3 regions of the Listeria sp. SHR_NRA_18 genome follow, and region 1 is predicted to be linked to each of the others. Evidence: a T-box and tRNA genes for the amino acid it is inferred to sense, from the RefSeq annotation. Region 1 holds a T-box; the other regions hold tRNA genes.
What was found. A T-box is a leader RNA that pairs with one kind of tRNA and senses whether it is charged. The one in region 1 lies ahead of serS (serine--tRNA ligase), so its partner is inferred to be a tRNA-Ser.
Positions count from the first base shown of each region.

Region 2: it has a tRNA-Ser gene. The T-box ahead of serS (serine--tRNA ligase) is inferred to sense a tRNA for this amino acid. The anticodon was not compared.
Region 3: it has a tRNA-Ser gene. The T-box ahead of serS (serine--tRNA ligase) is inferred to sense a tRNA for this amino acid. The anticodon was not compared.

Region 1 covers NZ_QPKR01000003.1:212,881-217,104, forward strand. The annotation lists gene licT (BglG family transcription antiterminator LicT) at 1-324, opposite strand, end outside; gene DUK53_RS06645 (HI_0552 family protein) at 501-1,157, opposite strand; gene serS (serine--tRNA ligase) at 1,369-2,655, opposite strand; T-box leader at 2,923-3,139, opposite strand; gene DUK53_RS06655 (anthranilate synthase component II) at 3,692-4,224, shown strand, end outside.
Region 2 covers NZ_QPKR01000001.1:510,307-514,530, reverse strand. The annotation lists gene rph (ribonuclease PH) at 1-374, opposite strand, end outside; gene racE (glutamate racemase) at 374-1,180, opposite strand; gene DUK53_RS02570 (YslB family protein) at 1,383-1,838, shown strand; gene ybaK (Cys-tRNA(Pro) deacylase) at 1,898-2,380, shown strand; tRNA gene DUK53_RS02560 (tRNA-Ser) at 2,431-2,520, opposite strand; gene DUK53_RS02555 (hypothetical protein) at 2,732-3,184, shown strand; gene DUK53_RS02550 (VOC family protein) at 3,245-3,658, opposite strand; gene DUK53_RS02545 (FusB/FusC family EF-G-binding protein) at 3,703-4,224, opposite strand, start outside.
Region 3 covers NZ_QPKR01000007.1:61,880-66,103, forward strand. The annotation lists gene DUK53_RS11375 (YeiH family protein) at 1-115, opposite strand, end outside; gene DUK53_RS11380 (LysR family transcriptional regulator) at 184-1,002, shown strand; gene DUK53_RS11385 (hypothetical protein) at 1,098-1,406, shown strand; gene DUK53_RS11390 (DUF4240 domain-containing protein) at 1,339-1,899, shown strand; tRNA gene DUK53_RS11395 (tRNA-Ser) at 1,990-2,079, opposite strand; gene DUK53_RS11400 (GNAT family N-acetyltransferase) at 2,188-3,351, opposite strand; gene DUK53_RS11405 (FMN-dependent NADH-azoreductase) at 3,525-4,151, shown strand; gene DUK53_RS11410 (hypothetical protein) at 4,200-4,224, opposite strand, start outside.

The DNA of each region.
Region 1 (4,224 bases):
ATGACGCGCAATCGCAAAACTAATATGATCCGTGAGCGTTAAATACACATTATCACTGATTTTCGCATCAAAATTTTCCTTCGCATAATTCACAATTTCATCCGCTATTTCCAAATGAATCGCTGGAATTTCGCCAAGTAAGTCCATCAATTTCTCAGACAACTCGTCCGTTTCTAAAACAAAAACCTTCTCAATCACCGCATCATCAATAATATCATCCATCTTCTTCTGGAATCCAACACCCTTGCCCATTATCACGAGCTCATGTCCCTGCTCATTCACCGCCAGAGCAACATTATTATTAATCGCTTTAATAATCTTCATAGAAGCCTCCTCGCTTTCATGGACGAAAAAAATACCAATATCACACGCAGCCACACGTACTCCAATACGTGCTCCCCCGTCGATGTTGGTAATGCCTGATCGAATCAGTAACAATCCTTTTCCTATGCCTAAGTATAGCACCATTTCGAAAGCGCTGTCAACGGAATTTTTCAAATTTATTCGAAGCTTTCCGTCTTACTGTATAAATACGCCAATTCCATCATCGACTTCCTTACAATCTCTTCCATAGCAACACATTTCACCGCTTCCTCTCTCGGAATAATTCGCCCAATTCGCAGCCATTTTTTCGAATTTTCCAAGAGTGCAAGAATCGGTTCCGGATCCTCCAAATAATCCGCCAACGTCACAAAATTATCCGGCTCATCCTCATACGACGTCCAAACCCGATATTCCCGCACATCAATTCCCAACTCCCGAATCCACTCCGGCAAAAACGCGACCCATTTCGCGTGATCCTCATAACTCGTCACCGAATCCGAACTCCGATACGCATGCCACTCTAAATAAATCCGAAAATTATTCTTGTTCAGCAAAATCGCAATCATACTCGCCGAATCCTGCCGCGACAACCCCTTATAATACGCCCAAAAATGCGACCGAACCTGCCATCCATTCGTCCAACTCTCCACTTTCGGCTTCCCAAAACCAACCGTTTCCCGCTGACACAACGCCGCAAAATCCTTCCAAACATCCCACTTAGCCTTATATTCCGCCTTCACACCCTCCACCAGCGTCGGCGTAAACTCCTTCATTTGCCGAAACTGAAAATAATCCCGATCAAAAAGCACAAAATCTTCCTCATAAAATCGCATTATGTCATACTCCTTTATCCAATCTTTGTATGCCATTATACCTCAAAAAGGCTTGCACGAAAACAAGCCTTTTATAAATTTCTTTCATAACATCTAGGTGAATAAGGGAGTTTTATACTACTGCCCTCTCCTGATTCAATAATTTTCCTGATCTTCCAAATAAAAAAGACTCTCCCCCACATTCAGAGAAAAGCCCTTTTCACATAATCTATTATTTTTTCGGTGCTGTGATAACTTCCACGCCACCCATATAATTTTGCAATACTTTTGGAACCGCGACAGAGCCATCAGCCAACTGATAATTCTCCAAAATCGCTGCAACCGTACGGCCAATCGCAAGTCCAGAACCATTTAGCGTATGCACAAATTCAGGCTTCGCACCTGGCTCGCGACGGAAACGAATATTCGCACGACGCGCTTGGAACGCCTCAAAATTACTACAAGAAGAAATCTCGCGGTAGCTGTCACCACTCGGAATCCACACTTCGATATCGTATTTTTTCGCAGCCGTGAACCCTAAATCAGCAGTACACATGCTCAGCACACGATACGGCAACTCCAACAGACGCAACACTTCCTCCGCATTATCCGTCAAAGCCTCGAGCGCCGCATAAGAATCCTCAGGTTTCACAAACTGCACCATTTCCACTTTGTTAAACTGATGTTGGCGAATCAAACCACGCGTATCGCGGCCCGCAGAACCCGCCTCAGAACGGAAACACGCACTGTAAGCCGTATACTTTTGCGGTAGGTCATCCACATTCATAATCTGATCACGATGATAATTCGTCACCGGAACCTCCGCCGTCGGAATCAAGAAATAGTCCTCCTTCTCAATCAAGAACGCATCCTCCTCAAACTTCGGCAACTGCCCAGTCCCCGTCATACTATCGCGATTCACCATGTACGGCGGCAACATTTCATCATACCCGTGCTCCGTCGCATGCAAATCCATCATAAAATTAATCAACGCCCGCTCCAGTCTAGCACCCAGTTTCTTATAAAAAACAAACCGGCTTCCCGCAACCTTCGCCGCATTCTCAAAATCCAAAATTCCTAAATCCGTACCCAAATCCCAATGCGCTTTTGGCTCAAAATCAAACGTCCGAACCTCGCCCCATTTGCGAACCTCCACGTTATCATCTTCCGTATCACCAATCGGCGTAGACTCATGCGGAATATTCGGAATCGCCATCAAAATATTGCGCAATTTCTCATCAATCTCGTTCAACTCAATATCAAACGTCTTAATCCGATCTCCAACCACACGCATTTCCTCAATTTTTGCGTCCGCATCTTGCTTATCACGCTTCAACTGCGCAATCTCCTGCGAAACCTCATTACGCTGACTCTTCAACGTCTCCACTTCAATAATCAACGTCCGGCGCCGCGTATCAAGCGCACCAAACTTCTCAAATTCCCCAAGCTCTTCCCCACGATGCGACAACTTCGCCTTCACACCATCAAAATCCTCACGTAATAATTTAACATCCAACATTTCTTTTCCTCCTCATAAAAATATAATCTTGATTTTACTTGGTTGTTAGATTTGAAATAGACCTTGACCAGCCTAGCGACAAATGATTAGATGCTAGGCAAAGCCGAGTACCAGCGCGGAGCGTACGACTTGTACGTGAGCACTGGAACGGAAGCTTTAACAACGCAGATGATCGTTTGTCGCTAGGCTTTTTTCGTTCAAAGAAAGCAGAATATGCTTTCTTTGAACGAAAAAAAGACCCCCAAATCTCTCCCCAAATAATACATGGAAAGGGACGGAAGTACCGCGTTGCCACCCTAATTGAGTCCGAGAAACATCTCAAACTCCAGCTCAATTGATATAACGGTTCCCACCGAAGCAGATTACTCACATTTCCTCTGCTCACTCCAAGACGGATTCATAAAAGCGTTCCTACTGATTCCCACCAACCATCAGCTCTCTAAAAAGCCCAACTTTTACTACTAGCTCTTGTCAACGTTTTAATTCATTATTTAAGAACATTCTACCCCATAACCTCAGAATTAGCAAGCCAAAACAGAAAACTTCCCACCATTCCAAATTTGTAATATTCACCTAAAAATTGCATTACATAATCATCAAAGAAACCCTGGAAACCCATGCTATAATAGGCTTAAAATCAAGTTTATGATGTGGTTGGCAGCCTAGCTAAGAAAGTAGGTGATGCCATGTTGTTCGTGGTTTCTTCCAGAAAGGAAAAAGCATGACTGTATTCGAATCATTAACGATAGCAAGTAAAAAACCACTCCTAGGCTTGAGAGCTGAGTGGCATTTGAAATATTCAGGCTGTCACCATCTTAAATGGTGTTTGTAATTGGAAGTTGTGTTTGCCACACAGCTTCCTTTTCTCACTCATTATAACAATTCCTCTCCTCCTTTGCAATCATCCTCCTCACCCCCGCATTTCAACCCAACAAAGTTTGTGAAATCACAAGTCTGCTTATTGGACAAACCGTAACTAGTTTGCTATAAATAGGGTGGACGTATATCCATTGAAATTCCATTTAGGAGTGATATTGTGATCCTGTTAATCGATAATTACGACTCGTTTACATACAACTTATATCAATATTTATTAGAGCTCGGCAAACAAGTACGTGTTGTGAAAAATGATCAAATAACCGTAGCCGAAGTTTGTGAAATAAATCCCGAATCGATCGTCATTTCACCTGGACCCGGTACACCCGATGACGCGGGAATCAGTCTAGCCGTCATCCGCGAATTTGCTGGTAAAATCCCTATTCTTGGCATCTGTTTGGGTCACCAAGCTATCGTTCAAGCATTTGGCGGTGAAATCATTCGCGCTCCTGAACCCGTTCACGGCAAAACATCGATAATTACAAATGACCAAGAAGGCGTGTTTACAAGCTTAAGCGCGCGTTTTTCTGTGACCAGATATCATTCCCTCGTAGCCGCAGAGTCCCATTTTCCAAACGAATTACTCATCACTGCAAAAACCGAGGATGACCTTATCATGGCCGTTCGTCACCGCAAATTTTTAATAGAAGGCGTTCAATTCCATCCCGAAGCCATTCTTTCCGAACACGGGCA
Region 2 (4,224 bases), on a different contig from region 1:
GTACCACCATCCGCTTGAATCACGTCGCAATCTAACCAAATCGTCCGTTCGCCTAGCGCATCCAAATCAACCACCGCGCGCAAAGAACGACCAATCAAACGTTGGATCTCCATCGTCCGCCCAGTCACTTTTCCCTTCGAAGATTCGCGAATATTTCGGCGTTCCGTCGCACGAGGTAACATCGCGTACTCCGCTGAAACCCAGCCACGGCCTTCTCCGCGCATGAAAGGTGGCACACGATCTTCCACAGAAGCAGAACAAATCACTTTCGTATCGCCAACCGTAATTAAAATCGAGCCTTCCGGATGCTTTATGTACCCAGGAACCATCTCTATTTGACGCAGTTCATCCTTTTCTCTACCGTCGAATCTCATCACGACGCACCCCCTAATTTAATATGTTCCACTTGCATATCCGGAACATCCAGCCAATCTTGCGCAATATCTTGAAAAATGGAGACCGAACCAGTCGTGAAAAACCGGTGATTCACGCCAATTTCGTCATGATCCAGCAAATCATGATAATCAAGCAAAGCGCTGACCTCGCTTGCCGTTTCCTCGCCAGAATTAATAACCGCGACATCCGAGCCCATAAAGTTCTCAATCAATGTTTTGAGTAGCGGATAATGTGTACAGCCCAGAATAATCGTATCTATTTTCGTACTCTTCAGCGGGAGTAGGGATTCCGCAACGATTTTTTTCGCAATCGCGCTTTTATACTCACGACTTTCAACGACCGATACAAACTTAGGGCAGGCAAGCGAATCCACTTCGACACGGCGATTTAGGCCTTTCAAAGCTTTCGGATACGCCATGCTTTGCACCGTTCCAATCGTACCAAGGACGCCAATCCGGTTGTTTTGCGTTGCTTTTAAAGCCGCGCGAGAACCGGGTTGAATAACACCGATAACCGGGATATCTAGTTTGGCACGAATATCCGTCAAAGCCGCTGCTGTCGCCGTATTACAAGCGATAACGAGCATTTTTATATTGCGATCTACGAGGAAATTCGTCATCTCCCACGTAAATTGATTCACTTCTTGACTATCACGTGGGCCATACGGGCAACGTGCGGTGTCACCTAGATAATATATTTGTTCATGGGGAAGCTGTTTCAGGACCTCTTTGACAACCGTCAGTCCACCAACGCCCGAATCAATAAAACCAATTGCTCTTTTCACACGTTTCGCCTCAATTTCTATATTTTCGTCTTCCTATAAGTATACTACAAATTTGGATTATACTCTCCATTTTCTTATTTTTTCACCGTTTTCGCAAGTTTTTTGCCGATTTTATAGTTTTTTTACGAATTTTGTAGGTTGATGTTTCTATTTTGGAGGTTTTCTGGGTATAATAAGTGGAGAAGAAAGCGGGGTACTGTGAATGACAGAAAATAATGAAATTGTAAATGAAAAAATGATACCGGTTTTTGGATACGAATTAATTCGCGATACGCTATTGCCAAATGTGTTAGGTGAAGAAACGCCACACATTCTATACTGGGCAGGCAAAGAGCTCGCGCGCAAATATCCACTGGAAACGCTAGACGAGCTGGCTGACTTTTTCCAAAAAGCATCGTTCGGCGAATTAGAAGTGAGCAGTGAGAAAAAGGACGAGATGCATATTTTGTTGCGTGGCGAAATGGTGGCACTCCGCTTGACGAATGACAGCAACGCAACGTTCAAGCTAGAGGCCGGCTTTATCGCAGAACAAATTCAGCACCAGAAGAAATTGTATTCAGAAAGCTATGAAGAAGTCGATAAACGTAAGAAAACCGTGAAAATTGTCGTGAAATGGGATCGTAAAGAAAGTGTTTCCGACGACGAAATTGTAAGCTAATAATGACAACAGGTATTCTGATTTCACATAGGGTACCTGTTTTTATGGAGGTGTGAGTGATGAAAATACCGAAAACCAATGTCGGCAGAATTTTGGATCAGCGGAAAATACCGTACGAACTCTACCAAATTCCGTTTCAAGACAAGCATATGGATGCTGTGACGGTCGCGATGGATCTCGATTTACCGCCAGATAAAATCTACAAAACCCTCGTGACAAAAGGTGACAAAACAGGCGTCATTGTTGCATGCATTCCAGGAAATCAAGAACTCGATTTAAAACTACTAGCCAAGGCAAGCGAGAATAAAAAAATAGAGATGCTTCCGATGAAGGATTTAGAAAGTGTCACAGGATACATACGTGGCGGTTGTTCGCCGATTGGCATGAAGAAACTGTTTCCGACTTTTATCGCGGATGCTGCGGAATCACAAGACTGTATTTTGGTTTCGGCAGGCAAACGAGGCTTTCAAGTAGGGGTAAATCCACAAGCGTTGGCGCAAGTCGTGCAGGCGCAGTTTGTGGCGATTAGTCGAGATATGTAGGCAAAAAAAGATCCGAATCAAGTAGACTCGGATCTTTTTCATATTAATGAAGGAGGAAGAGGGATTCGAACCCCCGCGCGGTCTTACCCGCCTGTCGGTTTTCAAGACCGATCCCTTCAGCCAAACTTGGGTATTCCTCCATAAGCACAAGACTTATTGTATCACGATTTTTTTCGTTTGCCAATACCTAAATGAAAAAAATTTGCATAAATAGTAATCGCGAGGAAATGTATTCATTTTTGTAGGTGAGTAGAGACATTAATGATAATATACATGACAAAAAAACGTTGCATCTTGTAGCGAATAAAAGTACAATTAAGTTATGTCTTATAACCAAAAGGTGGCGCGTAAATGCATGAAAAGCTGATATCTAATGAGATTACGAAACTTTTTTCAAAGGAAATTTTCCGTTTTGCTGAGTTCTGGTTTGATAATTACTACACAACAGGTATTGACGACCTCGTTTTAGAAGAACATCCTGAATTCGTGCAACTTTACCGAACGACGATTGTCAAAACTGTATCGAGTGGCCTGCGAGGTATTGGTGGCGGTGGCTACTCTCAACTCGATTACTACAATCTCGGGAAAACAGAAGCACAGAACGGGCTAACAGCAGAAGATGCACTACGAAATCGCGATTCCTTCGAAGCGGCGATGGAAGCTTTTTTGCTAAAGCGTAAAAAAGAAGGCGCGATGGACGTGACCGAGCAAGAAATAAAGTATTATTTGGATGAACTAATTGCATTCCACGATACCATCATGCCGATTATTTTGCAGGGGTATAGTGATTATGCGAAGAAATAGCAAATAAGGAAGGAGAGTATTTATCGATTATCCATCGGCAAATATTCTCCTTCTGTTTTTTTAACCGTTAATCGCATTAGGGTCCATGTAAAGTACTTCCCACAAATGTCCATCAATATCTTGAAAACTCCAACTATACATAAATCCTTCATCCATCTTCTCGTTCGATGTCGTTCCGCCTGCCGCAAGAGCTTTCTCGACGAATTGGTCAACCTCCGCACGACTACTTACCGAAATCGACATAATCGCCTCCGTTATCGTTTTCGAGTCGGCGATAGATTTCTTCGTAAAGTTTTGGAAGAATTTCTCCACGAGCAACATCACGAACGCGCCCTCATTTACAATCATGCAGGTTGCGTTTTCATCTGTGAATTGCGGGTTAAATTCAAAGCCAAGCGCTGTGTAGAACGCGATCGATTTCTCTAAATCCGACACTGCTAAATTAACAAAAAGCAAATTTGGTTGTTCTGCCATCATTCATACCCTCCTTTAATTTATCTTTATTAGTATACCCAGATTCAGGATTTCAACTCACGAATAAAAGCATCCAACCGATCCGTACTTTGCACATGCGCACTACAAACGAGGCTATCAGCGCAAATATATTGACCAATCGCGCGGAAATTATCTGTATTTCCTTTTGCTTTAATATCTGCTTTAAACAAACCGACACGCTCATTCTGATGGCAAAAAGCGCAGATTCCTTTCTTAGATACAGGAATAAAGTTGCCTTGAACACCAGTTAATTTCCCGTCATGATTAGCGATAAGGAACTTCTTCTGAGCGCCGGTATCGTTCCACCCTAGAAATACAAGCCGTTCCATTTCCGCATCAGGCAGGGTAGGAGCCTTCAATTTCTTCGCTTTCGGAAACAATTTTTTCACCGTCATATCCGTCACAATAGGGAATGGCAACAGAAACGCCTGCAACCGTTCGTCAAACTGAGCAAGTTCCTCCTCGGAATGAATATGAAAAATCTCCCCAATAAGCTGTTCCTGCTCAGGTTCCAACGATTCAAAAATTGCCTGAGCCTTATCAAT
Region 3 (4,224 bases), on a different contig from region 1:
GTGCGCCGACAAGCTGCAAGCCCGGTATTTGTGCTAAATATTTTCCTGCTAATGAACAGGCGAGCGTTACAGCTACACCGATCCAAAATCCTTTTTCCTGCCATTTTATCTTCATTTTTCCATTCATCTCCTAAATCCGTGTTATAATAATAAGAAATCTTATGTAAAAGGGGGCTCTCTCGCATGTTTCACTGGCTTCAAACGTTTATGACGGTTTATGAAGAGAAGAATTTTACGCACGCCGCCGAAAAACGATTTATCTCACAGCCAACTGTTTCGTTACATATTCAAAAATTGGAAGAAATAACGGGGAGCGAATTGTTTATCCGGAGCGGACGCAATCATGCTGTACCGACCGAAAGCGCTGACTTACTCTATGTTCGCGCGAAACAACTCGATTCTTTATGGGAAACTAGTTTGAGCGATATCCAGCAATTGCAGGGAAACACGCGGATTACTTACACGATTGGCGCCTCGCAAACGATTGGTGTGTATATGCTCCCTCTTGTTTTACCGCAGCTTCAAAAGCAGTTTCCGAACTATGATTTTGTGGTCTCGATTGCGAATTCGACGGTAATTTTTAATCGGGTGGAAACGCATGAATACCAAGTTGGGCTTGTGGAATCGCCGATGATTGCACCGATGATCACGCGCACAGTTTTTGCCCATGATTCGCTTGTTTTGGCTGGCGATATGACGAGCGATCTTTGGCTGTTGCGCGAAACTGGTTCTGGAATTCGCACGTACACGGACCAATTTTTTCAACAAGAAAACATAATTCCCGCGCAAAAAATGGAGATTGCAAGCAATGAGGCGATTTTGACTATGTTGCGGCAAGGCGTCGGAAAAACGCTACTTTCTGATTTGAGCGTCCGCGATTTTCCGTATGAGCACCCGCCAACACCGATTGTTCGCCCACTTTTTCAGATTCACAATCATGCTTTCCCGCAAGATCCGCTACAAATCGCGCTACACGAATTGTTGATAGCTAGCTTTTCTTGACTACATTTACAGTATACAAAGGATTTCGTGATAAGTAAAATAGATATTTTAGATACTAATTATCAGTATTATTGATGAAAAGGAGTTTAGAGAAAATGAAGAAGAAATGGACAGATTTAGATTGGCTTTTTACAGGTATTTTGCTCGCGATTGCTGTTTTTATGTATAAAACACCGGATATAGTCGCATCGATTAGTAGTTCCTATCTCCATAACTTTCCGCTCGATGATTTTTCTGAGATGGACAGTTGGATGCTGTATATTTCGATTATGAGCATATTATTCCTGTTTGCCGCAACAACCATCACACTTTGGATAATGAAAGGGAGTCAAAAGAATGAACAAGAAAAAGTTCTGGAAAATCGTCAACAAAGCTATCGTGCGAAGCGGCGCAGACATCGATGAATACGTAGAAATGCTTGAAAAGTTGCTCCGTAAACTAAAGCCAGATGATATGGTGAAATGGCAACTTATTTTTGACGAATATCTTGAAGTTTCGAAGGCAGACAGGCTCTGGGCCGCGGCTTATCTATTGAATGACGGAGCGAGTGACGACGGTTTCGATTATTTCCGCGCTTGGCTCATTTCCCTCGGACAGGATGCTTTTTTGGCGATACTGAAAGATCCAGATTGTCTCGGCGAACTGCTTCAAGGCAATATGGACGATGATTTTTTAGCCGAATTTGAAGAAATTATGTATATCAGCAGTGACGCGTATTTAGAGAAAACCGGGCAGGATGAGGAAGAAGTTTTCTTTGAAGCCTGTGATCGTTTGGCCCTAACCGCCGAAGAGAAAGCCGAGATTCATGCCGATATTGTATTACCGGAAGCTTTAGAATGGGACGAAGACGATGATTTAGAAATTATTTTCCCTAAAATTGCAGCCGCTCTGAAATAGGCCATTTATTTAGCGTTTTTTCGCAGGACAAAGAAGCACCATAAACCGTTTACTATCAACGATTTATGGTGCTTCTTCATTTCCTAAAAACGGAGAAACGGGGATTCGAACCCCGGCGCGGCCTGAACCGCCTAACAGATTTCGAGTCTGTCCCCTTCAGCCGGACTTGGGTATTTCCCCAACATGCAGATGCTTGCCTGAATACGTGCTAAACGCAGTACCCTGAACAATCACAAGTTCCATTCTAATGCATTTTTTCGTAAAAATCCAGTGTTTTCTCTCCGTTTTTTAAAACGCGTCGTAAAAATCGCTTCGCACGTGTGGCACTGCTTTTTCCCAAGTCGCAATCGTTACTTCGCTCGCCGTTGCTTTTCCGTAATACACGAGGTCTCGCGGTCGTACAAAGCCCATCAGCATCTGCCCTAGCGCTTGGATGGAAATCGCCAAAACTGGCTCGCTGGTCTGCTCTAACCGCTTCACAAAACTGCCTCGAACTTCAAAAATCCCGTCATTCCACGGCGCTGTTTCATCCTCCACTCGGAGATACAACGTGTTTTCCGTCCGCTCAAACCGATATTTACCTAAAAATGCTTCGACATCCACGATTCGCATCATGAAGTCCAAAATCTCGCGTTTCTGGAAATCTGGTGATGGAAAGGCAAGCGCGATATCACGCAAGCTTCCTACATTTTTCGCGACAACTCGGTCCACCATCATGCCGTGCGTCCCAACAAACCGCCACAAACCTTTTTCGGCCTCGTAATCCAGCGCGACCATCTCGTGCACTTTGAACACTTCCGAATCCAGCGTAAACAACATATACCCCATCGTCACGCCATTCATATCGCAATACACCGCGATTTCCTTCGTATATCCGCGCCGCGCCAGTCGCAACCACCACGCATCGTCTCGCATCATCATGCCACTTTTTTTCGTCAATGCAAACCGGTTATACAGCTCGCGAACGACCGAAATCCCTGTACCATCTTCACTCGAAAACCGCATCACGCGCCCCGGCACCGTTCCCATATCCGGCAACGCATGGCTCGGAATTTCCACCTCAATTTTTTCAGTGAAAACCTCATAGCCGAATTTCCGATAAAACGGTATCGAGAATGGGCTCAAATAAGAAACCAGTTGCCCAGCTTCCTTCATTCTAACGAGCGATTCCTCCATCAAACGGCGAATCAAGCCAGCATTCCGATACTCCGGATAACTCGCCACATACGCAATGCCACCCATCGAAAAACTTTCGCCCAAAATCGAAACGTTGAGCGGATATGTCAAAACCTGTGCTAGTAAATGCTCGCCATAAAACAACCCCAGACGCCGCGCATTTTCAGCCCAATAATTAAAATCTGCTTCTCCACCAGATGCAGGAACTCGGAACGCATAATCGCGTAATTCCTTCACTTTTCCAATCTCTGAATCCTTAATTTCCCTCAATTCCATGCCGACACCCCCATTCTCCTTTATTTTAGCACAAAATGCGTCTAATTGTTCACGAAAACGTTTTCACTTACTTTTTACAACAAACTAATTTTTTGTAAGCATATTACTTGAAGTGTAGCGTACAATATTATACACTGTAAAAGTAAACAAAACATATTGGAGGAATTTATAAAATGGCTAATGTATTATTTATCAAAGCAAACGGTTTACCAGCGGAGCGTTCCGTGAGTGTGAAATTATACGAAGAATTCTTAAAAAACTATACAGCAAGCAATGCAGGCGACACAATCACGGAACTTGATTTGTTCCAAGTCGACCTTCCTTATTACGATGCAACGATGATGAGCGGTCTTCACAAAGAGTCCATCGGCGAAACATTAACAGAAGACGAAGCGCGCCTAGCAAAAGTTGCAAACAGCTACCTAGATCAATTTTTAGCAGCAGACAAAGTTGTGATGGCCTTCCCATTGTGGAACTTCAGCATCCCAGCACAATTCCTAACGTACCTATTCTACTTAAACCAAGCTGGAAAAACTTTCAAATACACAGCACAAGGTCCAGTTGGTCTAGTAACAGACAAAGAAGTCGTATTACTAAACGCACGTGGCGGCGTATACTCAGACGGCCCAATGGCAAACTGGGAAATGTCTCTTAACTACGTGAAAAATATCTTAACTCACTTCGGTATCACGAATCCACAAACCGTTGTCGTAGAAGGTCACAACGCAGCACCAGACCAAGCGCAAGATTTAATTGCAGCTGGTGTTAAAGAAGCTGGCGAATTAGCAACTAAGTTTTAATGTAAATAAGTCTCGCTACTCCTCAAAAAGGTAGTGAGACTTATTTTTTTATGATATATCTTTCAGTGCCTCA